Regions from separate parts of the Mesorhizobium sp. WSM4808 genome, predicted to be linked through region 1. Evidence: riboswitches for the same ligand, from Rfam matches in the RefSeq annotation. Region 1 holds a riboswitch; each other region holds the start of a gene.

What was found. Region 1 has a riboswitch for cobalamin ahead of AC0L2U_RS33025 (ABC transporter ATP-binding protein). Riboswitches for the same ligand answer to the same signal wherever they lie in the genome.
Region 2: another riboswitch for cobalamin. It lies ahead of AC0L2U_RS01315 (DUF1636 family protein); the one in region 1 lies ahead of AC0L2U_RS33025 (ABC transporter ATP-binding protein).
Region 3: another riboswitch for cobalamin. It lies ahead of AC0L2U_RS01475 (CbtB domain-containing protein); the one in region 1 lies ahead of AC0L2U_RS33025 (ABC transporter ATP-binding protein).
Region 4: another riboswitch for cobalamin. It lies ahead of bluB (5,6-dimethylbenzimidazole synthase); the one in region 1 lies ahead of AC0L2U_RS33025 (ABC transporter ATP-binding protein).

Annotation. Positions count from the first base shown of each region.
Region 1 is NZ_JBVVQX010000037.1:5,131-9,360, reverse strand. It holds gene AC0L2U_RS33030 (ABC transporter substrate-binding protein) at 1-680, opposite strand, end outside; gene AC0L2U_RS33025 (ABC transporter ATP-binding protein) at 730-1,518, opposite strand; cobalamin riboswitch at 1,681-1,887, opposite strand; gene AC0L2U_RS33020 (AraC family transcriptional regulator) at 2,143-2,976, shown strand; gene AC0L2U_RS33015 (alanine racemase) at 2,981-4,120, opposite strand; gene AC0L2U_RS33010 (D-arabinono-1,4-lactone oxidase) at 4,120-4,230, opposite strand, start outside.
Region 2 is NZ_JBVVQX010000001.1:283,141-287,370, reverse strand. It holds gene AC0L2U_RS01330 (NuoB/complex I 20 kDa subunit family protein) at 1-474, opposite strand, end outside; gene AC0L2U_RS01325 (NADH-quinone oxidoreductase subunit A) at 465-830, opposite strand; gene AC0L2U_RS01320 (winged helix-turn-helix domain-containing protein) at 1,162-2,361, shown strand; cobalamin riboswitch at 2,391-2,594, shown strand; gene AC0L2U_RS01315 (DUF1636 family protein) at 2,634-3,062, shown strand; gene cobW (cobalamin biosynthesis protein CobW) at 3,065-4,117, shown strand; partial or broken gene AC0L2U_RS01305 (cobaltochelatase subunit CobN) at 4,136-4,230, shown strand, end outside.
Region 3 is NZ_JBVVQX010000001.1:316,853-321,082, reverse strand. It holds gene cbiB (adenosylcobinamide-phosphate synthase CbiB) at 1-376, shown strand, start outside; gene cobO (cob(I)yrinic acid a,c-diamide adenosyltransferase) at 406-1,020, opposite strand; gene cobU (bifunctional adenosylcobinamide kinase/adenosylcobinamide-phosphate guanylyltransferase) at 1,022-1,468, opposite strand; gene AC0L2U_RS01480 (CbtA family protein) at 1,729-2,520, opposite strand; gene AC0L2U_RS01475 (CbtB domain-containing protein) at 2,536-2,715, opposite strand; cobalamin riboswitch at 2,752-2,946, opposite strand; gene AC0L2U_RS01470 (MFS transporter) at 3,012-4,211, opposite strand.
Region 4 is NZ_JBVVQX010000002.1:467,005-471,234, reverse strand. It holds gene AC0L2U_RS04975 (TetR/AcrR family transcriptional regulator) at 1-232, shown strand, start outside; gene AC0L2U_RS04970 (hypothetical protein) at 520-1,503, shown strand; partial or broken gene bluB (5,6-dimethylbenzimidazole synthase) at 1,626-2,243, opposite strand; cobalamin riboswitch at 2,355-2,534, opposite strand; gene AC0L2U_RS04960 (histone deacetylase family protein) at 2,654-3,580, shown strand; gene AC0L2U_RS04955 (exodeoxyribonuclease VII small subunit) at 3,584-3,835, shown strand; gene AC0L2U_RS04950 (DUF2277 domain-containing protein) at 3,946-4,212, shown strand.

The DNA.
Region 1 (4,230 bases):
ATGATGTTGTCGCCGCCGGCGGCTGATATCATGGCGCTGGGGATGGCGAACTTGCCTGCGGTGAAGGGCTTGTCCTCGCCGGAATCATAGAGAAACACTCGCGTTGCCTTGCCGTTGCCGACCTTGGCGGTGATGTCGGCGAGCCGCGTCTTCCAGCCGGCAACAAGCTTCTCCGCCTCGGCCTCCTTGCCGAAGATCTTGCCCAGCTTTTCGACGTCGCCATAGAGCAGGTCCATCGAGGCGGCTGGACGGCTCTTGTCGAGATGGACGCAGCTTTCCGTCAGCACCAGCGTCTTGATGCCGTGCGGGGCAAGCGTATCGGGTGTCACCTCGCCGCCCGGCTTCATGCCATAATACCAGCCGGCGAAGAAGAAATCCGGCTCGACCGCGACGAGGTTTTCGAGCGTCGGATATTTCGGCGCCAGTTCCGGGATCGAACCCTGCTCGGCCTTGAATTCGGGACCCACCTTGTACCATCCGGTGATGCCGGTCAGGCCGACGATCGACGGCTGCAGTTTCAGCGCGAAAGCCATCTCGGCCATGTTGAGATCCTGGATGACGGCGCGCTTCGGCGGCGCATCGAAGGTCAGCGGCTTGCCGCAGCTGTCGACCGTGACCGGGAAGGCCAGGGCTGTCGAGGCCAGCAGCGAGAAGACAAGCGAAAAGGCCAAGCGTTTCACGGGTTTGCTCCTTGTGGATGGGATTGGGTCGACTACGAAATGGCTTCAATCACGTCGGCGGCGCGGCACGGTTCGGCACATCGAACACCGTCAGTTCGCGGTCTTCGGTCGGATGGCGCAGACGCAGCACATCGATGCCGAAAATCTCGCGGATCAGCTTTTGGGTCAGCGCTTCGCGCGGTGCGGCGAGCGCTTGCAGACGGGCATGGTTCATCACCGCCACCCTGGTGGCGAACGGTGCCACCAGCGCCAGATCGTGCAGCACCGCGATCACCGTCATCTCGAAGCCTGCCACGAGGTCGAGCAGTTCGCCGCGGGCACGCGGGTCGAGATGGTTGGTCGGCTCGTCGAGGAACAGGATTTTTGGCTGCTGGGCGATGGCGCGCGCAAGTTGGGCGCGCTGGCGCTCGCCGCCCGACAGCGAGCCGATGGTGCGGCCAAATAGCGGCAGCAGGCCGGTCCGGCGCAGTGCATCGACGACGATCTCGCGCTCCTCGCTCCTGCGCCGCAGCCCGGCGTGCGGAACCCGGCCAAGCTCGACATAGTCGATCACCGCCAGCCGCGGATCGGGCTGGTCGGTCTGGCCGACCACGGCAATGTGCAGCGCCCGTTCGGCGGCTGAAATCCTGTCCAGGCGGCGCCCGCCGAGCTTCACCTCGCCGGAGCTCGGACGCAGCATGCCCGACAGCATGCGCAGCAGCGTCGTCTTGCCGGCGCCGTTGGGACCGATGATGGCAAGGCGATCGCCGGCGGCCACCGAGAAGCTGACCGCCTGAACCAGATCCCGCCCATTCGCCGTGACGCAGAGGTCACGGGCTTCGAGAAGCGCTACGGTCATCGGCTGCTGCCCGCCGGCTTGCCGGGACGGCAAAGCGTATATACGACGATGCGATGGATGGAGCCGTCCAACTTTCCGTCACTTTCCAAAACTGGCGACGGAAGGAAGCTGGCGAACCGGCCGACAAGACCGGGATTCGTGTTTCCTCCCGGCACACCCCGTCCGGTCAACTCAGTGATGGCAGGTCTCCTGGCTCACGGGTCGTTGCGCCATCCAGCCTTCCCAGCCTTGCCGGCCAGTGGCATTCACGGATTTTGCTCGCCGCTTACAGTTGCGGGGGCAGCCACGGTCTCGACCTGAGCAGGCCTCACCGCGTTCCCTTTTCACCCCTCGCCTTTCGACTCGGGGACCATCACCGCTTCAGCGTAGATTTGCGCCGATCGCTTCGCAATGGATTTCTCGGACGGAGTGGTGGGCCAGCTAAGGGAAACAGGCATCGCATGCTCTCTTTATGTAATAATATAACATACCTAAGAGATGACGCCGGTCGCTGTCAAGCGAAAGCTCATGGGGCGGTTGGCCGGATGGCGACCGGCATCGGCGCAGATTGCACGGGATGCGCAATTTCGATCAAACTGGCCGTGCCAGGAAACGGCAGGATGATCTGGCCAATGCGAGGAGAAAATGGACCCGACCGAGAAAGCGCTGTGGTTCGTCGAAAGCCATCTGCCGGAGGCGATCTCGCTTGATGATGTCGCGCAAAGCAGCGGCGTGTCGCGTTTTCATGTGACGCGCGCCTTCGGCGCCGCCACCGGCCGGTCGGTGATGGGCTACATGCGCTCACGCCGGCTGACCGAGGCGGCGCGCAAGCTGGCGGGCGGGGCGCCCGACATCCTCGCCGTCGCGCTCGACGCCGGCTACAACTCGCATGAGGCGTTCACCCGTGCCTTCCGCGATCAGTTCGGCACCACGCCGGAACTGGTGCGCGCGCAGGGCACACTCGACAAGCTCGACCTCGTGGAGCCGATCCTGATGGACCAGTCCCTCCTCACCAATCTCGAACCGCCGCGTTTCGAGACCAGCCGGCCGTTCCTGATCGCCGGCCTCGGCGAACGCTACAGCTGCGAAACCAGCGCCGCCATCCCGATGCAGTGGCAGCGCTTCGGCCCCTATATCGGCAACATTCCGGGCGAGACCGGCGACGTCGCCTATGGCGTCTGCGTCAACGGCGACGATGCCGGCAATTTCGACTACATCGCCGGCGTCGAAGTGTCTGACTTCTCCGACCTGCCCAGGGACTTCTACCGGGTGCGGGTGCCGGCGCAGAAATATGCGGTCTTTGCCCACCGCGAACACATCTCGACCATCCGCCGGACGGTCAACACGATCTGGAACAAATGGCTGCCGGCCTCCGGGCATGAGATCGCGGACGCGCCGGAATTCGAACGCTACGGCCCTGAATTCGACCCGCGCAGCGGCAAGGGCGGGCTGGAGATATGGATACCGGTGAAGGCGTAGTCGGTCAGGCCATCGGCAGCGCCGGCCAGCGATCGGCGATCCGGCCGCCGGAAAACACCGCGATCGACCCGAACTGCTGCAGCACGGCTTCGCTCTGCGTCGGCCTTAGAAACGCGTAGTCGCCGGGCTTTGCGGTCGCGTCGGCGGGCAAGCCCATGAATTGCTGGTTGGAGGACAGGCCGAGCAGCCCGTTCGCCTTCATGCCTTCTGGGAAGACCGGCTCGGCCATCCACTTGCCGCCATAGAGGTAGCAACCCTTGCGCGGGAACCGGCCGAGCGCCTGCAGCAGGCGGGTGACGGCCGGCGGGCCGGGCAGCATCGGCTCGACCATTTTCAGGATCGGCGTGGCGATGAAGGCCGCCGGCTGGAAGCCGTCGAGGCCTGGCGTATCGAAGTCGCTGGGCAGCACAAAGGCCGAGCCCATCGAGACCTCATTGGCCGCGCCGCCATGATGAAGCAGCGCGGTCTTGCTGCCGCCGATGTTCAGGATGCGGCGCTGGTCGGCGCCGAGACAGGCGACGAATGCCGCAGCCTGCGCCGACGCCTTGGTCAATGCCTTTGCCGGTCCGCCGAAAAGGCCGGGGATGAGCGGCGCATGCGCCTCGTAGGCCATGACGCCTTCGCAATGCAGCCGGGCCGGCAACGCGCTCAACGCCTTCGACAAGGCTGCGGGATCAGCAAAACCGCCGCGATGCAGCCCGACATCGATCTCGAAAGCGATGCGCAGGCCGATGCCGAGTTCGCCAGCGAGGGCGCCATATTCCGCCAGTCTCTCCTCGCTGTCGATCAGCCAGCAGACGCGCGACCAGTCGGTATCGGCTTTCACCAGCGCCGCCCTTGCCGCGCCGATCGGCATCGGCTTGCCGTAGAGCAGATCGGCATCCGGGAACGCCTTCAGCACCGCCTCGCTGATCGGCGGGTGGAAGGTCATGAAGCGCTCACTGCCAAGCGCCTTGGCAATATACGCAAGCAGCGGCATGCAGGCGAGCGATTTGTCGACCAGCCGCACGGCCAGGCCGGGATCCACTCTCCCCTTCGCCAGGGCAATGTTGCTGTCCAGCCGGTCGCGATCGAGCAGCAGGCAGGGCTGGAAGATGCCGGCTTCCTTCAGCGCATCCGAGAGGGTGGAAAAATAGGTGGTCATCATTCGATGCCGAACAAGCCGGCCATATAGGGCGAGACGAAGCGGTTTTGCGGATCGACGTCGCGGCGCACCGCCATGGCGTCGTCCCAGCGCGGATAGAGCTTTTTCAG
Region 2 (4,230 bases), on a different contig from region 1:
CACGATGCGGTCGCAGCCGCGCACCACCGAATAGGAGTAGTGGTAGTAGCCGCCGCCATTGGCGCAGGAGCCCATCGAGATGACGTAGCGCGGTTCCGGCATCTGGTCGTAGACCTTGCGCAGCGCCGGCGCCATCTTGTTGGTCAGCGTGCCGGCGACGATCATGATGTCGGACTGGCGCGGGGACGCGCGCGGCGCGACGCCGAACCGCTCCGAATCATAGCGCGGCATCGAGGTGTGGATCATCTCGACCGCGCAGCAAGCGAGGCCGAACGTCATGAACATCAGCGACCCGCTGCGCGCCCAGGTGATGAGCGCCTCGGTCGAAGTGACCAAAAAGCCCTTGTCGGCCAACTCGTTGTTGATCTCGAGGAAGAAGGGATCGTCCTCCCCCACCGGCCTGCCGGTGTTGGGATCGATAATACCCTTGGGCTTCGGCGCGACGAGGGTGCCTGAACTGTCGTTCAATCCCATTCCAGCGCTCCTTTTTTCCATTCATAGGCAAAGCCGATGGTCAGCACCGCCAAAAACACCATCATCGACCAGAAACCGAGCATGCCGATCTTCGAAAACGACACCGCCCACGGAAACAGGAAGGCCACTTCCAGGTCGAAGATGATGAACAGGATCGACACCAGGTAGAAACGGATGTCGAACTTCATGCGGGCGTCGTCGAACGAGTTGAAACCGCACTCATAGGCGGAAAGCTTTTCGGGATCGGGATTGCGGTAGGCCACCAGGAAGGGCGCGGCCAGCAGCGCCAGGCCGACAACCAGCGCCACGCCTATGAACAGGACGATGGGCAGGTATGAGCTCAAGAGTGCGTTCATGCTCGGCTTTCCGTTGGCGCCAATCCAGTTTGATTACAGCACCGGACCCTAATGCGGAAGCGTGACAGTTTAACCGCTGAACCGTTTTAAGGGCCTATGCTGCAACGCGGCGAGGGTTAGCGCAGCACTTCCAGCGAAGCAAGTCAAACCTTGTTCAAAACACCGACCTGGATGGCATATCGCGGCAAACTGGTCCGATCCGCTCCTGTTTGATTTCCTTCGCTTTTTACTCCACTTTTCTCTCCTGACATGGATGCCGCCAAAACCCTGCTAGCATGGGTTGGAATCAGCCATTCGACCCTCGGTCAAAACACTTCAAAGTGATGCCTGCATGAAGGAAAAGATCTCGCTCCCCACGGCCCGTCGCATCGCGCTTGCCGCCCAGGGGTTTCTCGATCCCCGCCCGACCGGCACGCCCGACCGCCGGCATTTTGCCCGCACCCTCTCCCGCACCGGCCTGCTGCAGATCGATTCCGTCAGCGCGGTGGTGCGCGCTCATTATATGCCGCTCTATTCGCGCCTTGGTCCCTACCCGTTCTCGCTGCTCGACAACGCGGCCGTGACGCGTAAGCGCACGGTTTTCGAATACTGGGCGCACGAGGCTTCCTTCCTGCCGGTGGAGACGTACCCGCTGATGCGCTGGCGCATGCAGCGCGCCGAGCGCGGCGACGAAATGTATCTGGGCCTCGCCAAATGGGGCCGCGAGCACGCCGCCTATATCGAAGAGATTTACCGCCAGGTCGCCGAGCGCGGCCCGATTGCCGCTTCCGCGCTCGAAGGCCAGAAAGGCTCGGGCGGCTGGTGGGGCTGGAGCCACGCCAAGCATGCCTTCGAATGGCTGTTCTGGGCCGGACGCATCACCACGGCGCACCGTCGCGGGTTCGAGCGCTTCTATGATCTGCCCGAGCGCGTGCTGCCGCAGGCGGTCCTCGACCTCCCAGTGCCCACGCCTGAGGACGCGCACCGCGAATTGCTGCGCATTTCCGCCCGCGCCCACGGCGTGGCGACTTCAGGCGATTTGCGCGATTATTTCCGCCTGTCGCCGGCCGATATGAAAGGCCGGTTGGAGGAACTGGTTGAAACCGGCGAATTGCTGCCGATGCGCGTCGAAGGCTGGGACAAGCCGGCCTATCTTCACCGGGATGCCCGCCTGCCGCGCAAAGTCGAGGCCCGCGCCCTGCTGGCGCCGTTCGATCCTGTCGTCTTCGAACGCTCGCGCACAGAGCGGCTGTTCGACTTCCACTACCGCATCGAGATCTACACGCCGGCCGACAAGCGGCAATACGGCTACTATGTCCTGCCGTTCCTGCTCGGCGACAGGATCGTGGCACGCGTCGACCTCAAGGCAGATCGTCCGGCCAGCGTGCTGCGGGTCCATGCGGCCTACGCCGAGCCCAAGGCGCCACCTGAAACCGCTGCAGAACTGTTCGAGGAATTGAAGCAGATGCAGGGCTGGCTTGGCCTTGAGCGCATGGAAGTGACCCCGGCCGGCGATTTGGGTCCGGCGCTGGCCGACATCGCCATGTCGTAAGCTCGCGTTGACACCGCCGCTCGCAAAAGCCTAAATCCGGTTCAGATGGTCTCTTGCCCGCAACGGCAAGAGCTAAGAGGGAATGCGGTGCGGGGCAAAATCCCAAATCCGCGGCTGTCCCCGCAACTGTAAGCGAAGAGCCAAGGCCGAAAGCCACTGGGAGTTCCCGGGAAGGCGGCTACCCAAGGCGATGACCCGCGAGCCAGGAGACCTGCCGTCTGCGACTTTAGAATCCGATCGCCCGGCGGGTTTCCGGGCAAGGAGCCCGATCTTTGGACCACGACAGCAGTTTTTCGGCTGGCACAGCGGATATTTCGTCCGGCCATGATGATGCCTTGGCCGGCGTCACCATCATTGTCTGCGCCTCCTGCCGCAATGAGACCGGCTCCGACGCCCATCCCCGCGCCGGCGAATTGCTGGCGGAGGATACGCGCCGCGCCGCATCTGGCGACGACATCCGCATCCGCAGCGTCGAATGCCTTGGCAATTGCAAGCGGCGCCTCAGCGCCGCCATCCTGCGCGACGGCTGCTGGAGCTATGTCTTTGGCGACCTGACCGAGACCAGCGGCGCCGACCTCGTCACCGGAGCCAAGCTCTTCGCCACCTCGACGGACGGCCTGATCCCGTGGCGTGGCCGTCCCGATAGCCTGAAGCGCGGCCTCGTTGCCCGCATCCCTCCCCTCGACCTGCTGAAGGACTGACCATGACTGCCCCAGATTCGTCTGCGAACCTCTCCCGCGTTCCCTGCACCGTCGTCACCGGCTTCCTCGGCGCCGGCAAGACGACGCTGGTCCGCTATCTCCTGGAAAACGCCGGCGGCAAGCGCATTGCCATCATCGTCAACGAATTCGGCGACATCGGCATTGACGGCGAGATCCTGAAGGGCTGCGGCATCGACACCTGTCCGGAGGAAAACATCGTCGAACTGGCCAATGGCTGCATCTGCTGCACCGTTGCCGACGACTTCGTCCCGGCGCTTGACAAGATCCTGTCGCTGACGCCGAGGGTCGACCACATCCTGATCGAGACTTCGGGCCTGGCGCTGCCCAAGCCGCTGGTCCAGGCCTTTCAATGGCCGAGCGTGAAGAGCCGCGTCACAGTCGACGGCGTCATTGCCGTGGTCGACGGCCCGGCCTTGGCCGAAGGCCGCGTCGCTAACGACATGGATGCCCTGCAGGCGCAGCGCGCCGGGGACGAGACGCTCGACCACGACGACCCGGTGGAAGAACTGTTCGAGGACCAGATCGCCTGCGCCGACCTGATCATCCTGTCGAAGAGCGACCTGATGGACGCCGCCGGCACCGCCCGCGCCAATGCTGTCATTGGCGAACACTCCGCCCGCGCCGTGAAGATCGTGCCGACGTCGCATGGCAAGGTCGATCCCTCGGTGCTGCTCGGGCTCGGTCTGGCCGTCGAGGACGACATCCAGAACCGCAAGTCCCATCATGACGGCGCGTTCGACCACGAGCATGACGACTTCGACACCTTCATCGTCGACATTGCCTCGATCGCCAATCCGGACGAGCTGGCAAAGCGCGTCGCCACCGTCGCCGAAGAAGAGAACGTGCTGCGCGTAAAAGGCTTCGTCGAAGTCGGCGGCAAGCCGATGCGGCTCTTGCTGCAGGCCGTCGGGCCGCGCGTCAATCATTACTATGACCGCGCCTGGACCGCGCAGGACGACCGCCGCTCGCGTCTCGTCGTCATCGGCCTGAAAGGGCTGAACCGCCCGGCGATCGAGCGTATACTCGCCGGCTGATTTCGGACACGGGTCGCGATGCACATCCTCACCACGACATCCGCCTCGCTCGACGACCTCGCCGAGCCGGTCGATCTGCGGCAGACGCCGGCGGATATCGTGGCGCTGTCCTT
Region 3 (4,230 bases), on a different contig from region 1:
GGCGGCGGCGCGCTTCGACGACTGGATCAATCTGCCGGCGTCGCGGCTGACGGCGCTGCTGATCGTGCTGGCGGCGTTCTTCGTCAAAGGCGGTGATGCGAAAAATGCCTGGCATGCGGTGTGGCGCGACGCGAAAAAACACCGCTCACCCAATGCCGGCTGGCCGGAAGCGGCGATGGCCGGTGCGCTCGGCCTGGCGCTCGCCGGGCCGCGCAGCTACGGCGGCGTGCTCGTGGACGACGTCTTCATGGGCGAAGGTGGGCGGCGCGAGGCCGACAGCGTCGACATAAGGCGAGCGCTGAAACTCTATCGCGTCGCCGACTATCTGCTGATCGCGCTGTTTGGGTTGGTCGCGGTCATGGTCATCGTGGCGTGATCTACTTCACCCTGGAGGGTAAGAAACGCTCAGAACTCGATCCCCTGCTGCGCTTTCACGCCTGCGGAAAAATGGTGCTTGGTCACGCCCATTTCGGTGACGAGGTCGGCGGCCTCAACCAGCGCCGGCTTGGCGTTGCGGCCGGTGACCACGACATGCAGGCCCTCACGCCGCGCCTTCAACGCCACAACCACTTTGTCCAGGTCGAGATAATCGTAGCGCAGCGCAATGTTCAGTTCGTCGAGCACCAGCAGGCTGATCGACGGATCGGCCATCAGTTCGAGCACCTTGGCCCAGGCGGCTTCGGCGGCGGTGATGTCGCGCTTCAGGTCCTGCGTTTCCCAGGTGAACCCCTCGCCCATCGCGTGCCAGACGACGCGGTCGCCGAAGGCGGCGAAGGCGTCCTTCTCGCCGGTGTGCCACTTGCCCTTGATGAACTGGACGACGCCGACGCGCTTGCCGTAGCCGAGCATCCGCAGCGCCAGGCCGAAGGCAGCCGTGGTCTTGCCCTTGCCGGGACCGGTGTTGACGATCAGCAATCCCTTCTCGACCGTCTTGCTCGCCACCTCGGCATCCTGCACCGCCTTGCGCTTGGCCATCTTGGCGCGGTGGCGTTCTTCGTCCTTATCGTCGATGTCGGTCATGTCATTTCACCTTGAGCGGCAGCCCCGCCACCATCAGCAGCACCATGTCGGCGACGGCGGCGACCTGCTGGTTGAGCCGGCCGGCGGCATCGCGAAACCGGCGCGCCAGTGCATTGTCCGGCACGATACCTTGGCCGACTTCATTGGATACCACGAACCATGGCCCGCGCGGCCGCGACAGCACCTCCGCCAATCGCCGGCATTCCAGCTCGAAATCGTGTTCAGCCAGCATGTGGTTGGTCAGCCACAGCGTCAGGCAGTCGACAAGCACCGGCCGATCCTCCGGCAAGGCGGCAAGCGTACCGGCGAGATCGAGCGGTGCGTCGATGGTCGTCCAGCCTTCGCCGCGCCGCGATCGGTGCAACGCGATGCGTTCATGCATCTCGTCATCATAGGCTTGCGCCGTGGCGACATAGATCCAGGGAGGCGGCAAGGCGGTCGCCAAAATTTCGGCGTGGGGGGGGGGGGGGGGGGGGGGGGGGGGGCGGGGGGGGGGGGGGGGGGGGGGGGGGGGGGGGAGGGGAGGGGGGCGAGGGGGGGGGGGGGGGGGGGCCGCCCCGCGGGGGCCGCCCCCCCCCCCCCCCGCCCCCCCGGCCCCCCCCCCCCGCCCTCCCCCCCCCCCCCCCCCCCCCCCCCCCCCCCGCCGGGGGCCGCCGCCCCCCCCCCCCCCCCCCCCCACCGCCGATGAGGAAGGTCAGTGTCTTGCGATCAGGCAAAGCTGTCGCGCAGGCTGGTCGCGGTGCCGGTGAAGCGGCCACGCACCACACCGACGACCGCGCCGAGCACCAGCCAGAACACCAGATTGGTCACGGTCACCGCCACCACGAACTGGTGATGCAGCCCTTCCGGAATCGCCGTCTCGTAACTGCCGGGCTGCGGCGCACCGACAATATGCGGCGCGACGATCAGCAGGACGGCAAGGATCGCCAGCGGCAGCGACTTGCGGAACGCGATCAGGCCGAGACCGGCGGCGGTTGCCGCCACCGTTGCCCACCACCAGATCTGCCGCTGGGTGAGATCGGCGGCCGGCATGGCCGGCAGTTCCGGCGGCAGGCCGAGGCCAGGCGCCAGCGTGAACACGGCGAAGCCGGCCAGGCCCCAGAACACGCCCTGGCGCCAGCCACCGATGCCGCCGGCGAATTCGGAGACCGCGACCAGGATCAAGGCGAAGCCGATGCCGGTGACAATGTTGGCAAGCACGCTGAAGGCGAAACGCTCGAAACCCTCTGCCGGCGCCCAGCCTTCGTCTGCCGGAGCGGCTTCCGCCGCCGGGGCAGCAGAGCTCATGGCATCTCCCGCCGGTGCAGTTGTGCTCATGGCATTGCTATCCGTTGCGGCCGGAGCGGCATGGTCATGGTGATGCCCGCCGCCCGCCTGTTCGTAGACTTCCGCCTTCAGGATCAGCGGCACGGTGGCGTAGGCCTGCAGGCAGGCGAGGACGACGCCGGCCACGAGCCCTGCGATCGCCGCGATGAACACGACGTTGCGAAACAGGTTCATGATGTCAGCCCCTCGTCAGTGGCAGGGAAACGCCATCGAATGGCGATAGTCGTGAGCCGCATTGTGGACCGCATCGATATGCGAGAAGCCGACAAAGCCCATCACGAAAATGCCGAGCAACGCGGCAAGCGCGAGCTGCATGAGGCGCGACTGCGAGGAGACGGAGGCGCCGAGGGAGACGGAAGCGGTAGTCATGTCTTGTCCTTTCGCCCTCCACCCGAGGGCATCGAAGTCAGTTTCCTGTCGCCGGCAGGTCTCCTGGCTCACGGATCAGCGTCCTTCCCCACCTTCCCGAAGAAAATCTTCAGTGGCATATGGAGAGGACTACCGCACACAGTTGCGGGGGCAGCCACGGCATTGGGCAAAATTCGCCCTCACCGCATTCCCTCTTGGCTCCAAAATGGAACCGGCGACACCGGTGACTATAGGCAGAATCCTTGCTTCCGGCAAACCAAATTCCGCCGGTGACCATTGCGAATGCGCCATGAAGGTCAAAGTGATTTCGGCAGATAGCGCCACGTCACAAAGCCGCAGACCGCCGCCAGCAGACCGAGCGTGACGAACACCGAGCCCAGGCCGAAGACGGCCAGCGCCACCGAATAGACCAGCGGCGGCGTCAACTCGGAAAAGTCGAGATAGGTGCGGTAGACCGCTGCCATCTGAGATCTTTCATAGGAGCGCACCGAGCGCATGAAGGCGGTCGAGCCGAGGGCGTCGAGCGCAATGGTGAAGAAGGCACCGCAGAGCAGGAAGGCGCCGGTAAGCAGCGGCACGGTTTCGCCGACGAAGCCCGCCGCCAAAAGCGCGGCCGACATGGCGAAATAGGCAAACGTCATGGTCCCGCGGCCACCAAAGCGCTTTCCTGCCTTGCCCCAGAAAATCGCCATGAACAACAGCGCGTTGCCGGCCGAAACCAGCAGGCCGCCGGCCAGCTTGCCCTCGCCTGTGATGACCATGAACAGCGGCCCATAGACGAAGAACGTCGTCCAGAAACAGGAGCGCCCGAAAGCGATCAGCCAGGCCAGCCTGAGCCTGGGCTGCGCGACGAAGCGGCCGATATTGGCGAGCGGATTGACGGGGCGCGTCTTGCCCGGACGGATAGACTGGTTGTCGCCGAGGCGGTAGGTCCAGAACAGCGCCAGCAGGGCAAACGCGAACACCGCGACCGTACCGTGCGCGGCATAGATGCCGAAGCGCGTGTAGAGGAAGATGCCGAGCGTCGGCCCACCAGTCCAGGCCAGCATCGACCACGCCATGCGCAGCGATTCGGCCTGCATGAAGTCGGTCTTGCGGATGTGGTCCATGATGTAGAGGTTGAGCGTGATCGACAGCGCGCTGGCGCCCATCACCCGGCACAGCATGCCGGCCAGTTGCCCGGCAAGCGTGTCGGTAACGAAGAACAGCGAGCCGACGGCCAGCAGGCAGGCGCCTGATGTGTAGACCCAGCGCCGGGCAAAACGGCGGATCAGCATCGGCATGAACAATGTCACCGACAGGCCGAGCATCGCCACCACGGTGTAGAGCATCGACACGATCTGCTCGTTGTGCAGGATCTCGTAGGCCTGGATCGGGATGACGCTCGACACCGTGGCGCGGGCGAAGGATTCGACCGCATAGAGCGACGCGAAGGTGCGCGCGTCCGCGGCCTTGAGAGCCGGCAGCCAGATCGGATGGCGCACATGGGTGGACATTGCTTTCCCCGAAGCAGAT
Region 4 (4,230 bases), on a different contig from region 1:
TGCGTGCATCGCTTCAATGACCGACCATCTGACCGCGCTGCAGGAGGAGGAGGTCGTTGTCTCCAGCCTCGACCCCGAGACCGCCTCGCGACTGATCATCGGAGCGAGCAGCCAGGCGGCGCAACGGATCGCCAATTCGAACGACCCCGAAGCGACGTCGAAGAAGGTGGTGACGGCGTTCAAGCAACTGCTCGAAGGCCTGCTCAGGAAGCCGGATCCGGAGTCGAATTGAAGTTCCCACCGGAGCTTTCGTGCCGGCATCTGTTCCCGATAGGAATTTTTTCTTGACTTCGTGCCCTCAGCTAAGGTACATATTCGTCCATGGTGCCGATTCGCGCCAGTGACCCGCCGCACAGGCGGGTTTTTCGTTTGATGCTCCGTCAGCCAACGCGCCGGCGAAAGGCTACGAAAGAAAACCGTCAGCCCGAATTCGTCGCCCTTCGTCAGGGGCCGGCAATTGACAATCGCCGGGTTGAGTCCATCCTCTTCCACCATCTCTGAGGCGGAGATTCGGGGCACATGTGGGATTTTGAGATCGGCCGGTCGGTGTCCATCATGATGCGGACCTGGCCGTTCATCGTCTTTCGCATGATCGTCTATTTCGGCATCACGCTGGCCTACATCATGGCGACCGGCACCGGTGCCTCGGTCGGCTATGGCGTCGGCCATATCTCCACCGATCCCGACGGGCCCATGTCCTTTGCCCTGTGGGGCGGCGTGGTCGGGTTTGGCATCGTCTCGATCGCGGTCTACTGGATCCGCGAATACATCCTCTATGTCGTCAAGGCCGGCCACATCGCCGTCATGGTTCATCTGATCGACGGCCGCGACATTCCCGGCGGTCAGGACCAGATCGCCTATGCCAGGGATATCGTGACCCAGCGTTTCGCCGAGGCCAACATCCTTTTCGTCGTCGACCAACTCGTCAAGGGCGCCATCCGCGCCATCACCGGACTGCTCGGCGGCATCGCCGCCTTCCTGCCGATACCGGGCCTGAGCGGCTTGGTCTCCTTCATCAACACGGTGATCCGCCTGTCGCTGACCTATGTCGACGAGATCATCCTCGGCTACAACATCCGCATCAATTCAGCCTCGCCCTTCGAGACGGCGCGCCAGGGCGTCGTGCTCTATGCCCAGAACGGCAAGGTCATGGTCAAGAACGCCGTCTGGCTGGCGGTCATCATGTGGGGCGTGTCGTTCATCATCTTTCTGATGATGCTGGCGCCTGCCGGCGCGATTCTGTTCCTGATGCCTGGCCAGCTCGCCGGCTGGGCTTTTGTGCTCGCCATCGTCTTCGCCTGGGCATTCAAGGCGGCGTTCATTGAACCCTTCGCCATCGCCTGCCTGATGCAGGTCTATTTCAAGACCATCGCGGGCCAGGTGCCGGATCCGGCCTGGGACGCCCGGCTGGCCGAGGCGTCGTCGAAGTTCAGGGAGCTCAAGGACAAGGCGCTCGCCTCCTTCGGCGGTTCGCGCTGGGCTACGGCCGGCGCCACACCCTGATCGGCCGGGCGGGTGATGTCTGGTGAGGCAGAAACGGTGTTGAGGCGCGCCACGGCGGATTTGAGCTGTGTCTCGCCTTGCCCGGAAAAGGTCTCGCTCATGATCAACTCCGGCAGCGGCAGCCGCCGTCCCCAGCCATGCGTTTCAAGGTCCGGTTTGGGAGCGAACTCGGAAACACGGCCGACGCAGAGATAGGCGATCGGCGTTACGTGGTCCGGAATGGCCAACAGCCGCTTTAGCGCCTGCGCTTCGATGATGCTGACCCAGCCTACACCGACGCCCTCGGCACGCGCGGCCAGCCAGAAATTCTGCACCGCGCAGACGGTGCTGTAGAGATCCATCTCCGGATTGTGCCAGCGTCCCAGCGGCGAACCCTTCGAGCGCTGCCTATCGCAGGTGATGCAGATGTTGAGCGCGCTTTCGCAGATGCCTTCCAGCTTGAGCTTGCGGTACAGCGCCTGTTTTTCCGCCTCGATCGCCGGCAGCTCCTGTTCGCGCGCGGCCAGGAACAGGTCGCGCACCTCCGCCCGTCGCTCGATGTCACGAATGACGATGAAATTCCATGGCTGCATGAAGCCGACCGATGGCGCGTGATGGGCAGCAAGCAGCAGCCGCGCCAGCACGTCGTCATCGATCGCGGTGGGCAGGAAATGGCTGCGCACGTCGCGCCGCGTGAACATGGCGCGATAGACCGCATCGCGCGCATCCTGGTCAAATCCATCGTCAATGGCAGCGGTCATGTGTTCCGGCATCGCTTGTCCCCTTGCGATTGCAGATTCAAAACTGTCAGAGCGTAGTTTGTGCGTCCAAGTAGACGCACGTCGCTCTGATGTCGTCCGCCTGACCATGCGGATGACAATGCCTGCCAGGCCGGTCTTCTGGCTTGGGATCAACCCGCGTCCGGTGCCTTCCCGTCATCGACAGTGGCATTTACCGGCGCGGTCCCCCTCACAGCGTTGGGCACGCCACGGAATTCAACCGTGTTCCCGATTCTCCCGCTTCCGGCGGGCACCAGGCAGTACCAGGGACCTTACGCCGAAGCGCCGGCGAGGCCAATGCCTGCGGCGACGCGAATGGACGCAGTCGATTTTCCCCAGCGATCAAGCAGCAATGCATGGCCATAGCGGCGCCGGGGCACTAGATAGGGAGCATGACCACCCGTCTCTACACCCATCCGATCTTCCTCGAGCATCTCACGCCGCCCGGACATCCCGAGCGGCCCGACCGCTTGCGTGCCATCGAGCGCGTGCTCGATGAGGAAGCCTTTGCCGGGCTCGATCGTATCCAGGCGCCGGAAGGCGACGAGGCCACCATCCTCTACGCGCATCCCGCCGATTTCGTCGCCCGCGTGCGCGCCGCCATTCCCGACGAGGGGATTGCCCGCATCGATGCCGACACCACTGCCAGTCCGAAGAGCTGGCAAGCGGCGATCACCGCGATCGGCGCCGCCAACGCCGCCGTCGATGACGTCTTTTCGGGCCGCGCCGACAACGTCTTCGTCGCCGCCCGGCCGCCCGGCCATCATGCCGAAAAGAGCACCGCCATGGGCTTCTGCCTGTTCAACACGGCGGCGATCGCGGCGCGCTATGCGCAGAAGAAACACGGTGTCGAGCGCGTTGCCATCGTCGACTGGGACGTGCATCACGGCAATGGCACGCAGGACATTTTCTGGGACGATCCGTCGGTGCTCTATTGCTCGACACACCAGATGCCGCTTTATCCCGGCACCGGAGCGAAGAACGAAACGGGCGCCGGCAACATCGTCAACGCGCCGCTGGCGCCGCAGACTGGCAGCGAGGTGTTTCGCGATGCCTTCCTGTCGCGCGTCCTGCCCGCGCTCGACAATTTCGCGCCCGACCTGATTATCATTTCGGCGGGGTTCGACGCGCACCACCGCGATCCGCTGGCCGAGATCAATCTGACCGAGGATGATTTCGACTGGGCGACCGGCCAGCTGATGCAGCGCGCGGCACGCCACAGCGGCAACCGGCTCGTCAGCCTGCTCGAGGGCGGCTACGATCTGCAGGGATTGGCATTTTCGGTCGCCGCCCATGTCGGGCGACTGATGAAAGGATGAATGATGGCCGATGAGACCAACGAAGACGTCAAGGCGATGAGCTTCGAGCAGGCACTCGATGCGCTGGAGAAGATCGTCGATGATCTGGAGCGTGGCGACGTGCCGCTCGACCAGTCGATCAGGATCTATGAACGTGGCGAGGCGCTGAAGGCGCATTGCGACCGGCTGCTGAAGGCCGCCGAGGACAAGGTCGAGAAGATCAGGCTGTCGCGCGACGGCAAGCCGGTCGGAACGGAGCCGCTCGACGCGGATTGAGGCCCGGTCCGAACATAGGCTCGCCTCACCGGTTTTTGGACATGATCATGATCGAGGATATAACTCGTCCCGATTGAAACAGCTCAAGGACAAGAGGAGATACGGAAGCGATGTGCAGAAACATCAAGACCCTGTTCAATTTTGATCCGCCGGCAACCAATGACGAGGTGCGCGACGCGGCCCTTCAGTTCGTCCGCAAGCTGAGCGGAACGACGCGACCCTCGAAGCAGAACCAGCACGCCTTCGACCATGCCGTCGAAGCCATCGCGGCCTCGGCGCGCGAACTGCTCGATTCCCTGGAAACCCATCAGCATCCGCGTAATCGCGAAGAGGTGGCGGCCAAGCTGCGGGCAAAGGCGGCGATCCGCTTTGCCTGATGCGGCCAGGCGGCCTTC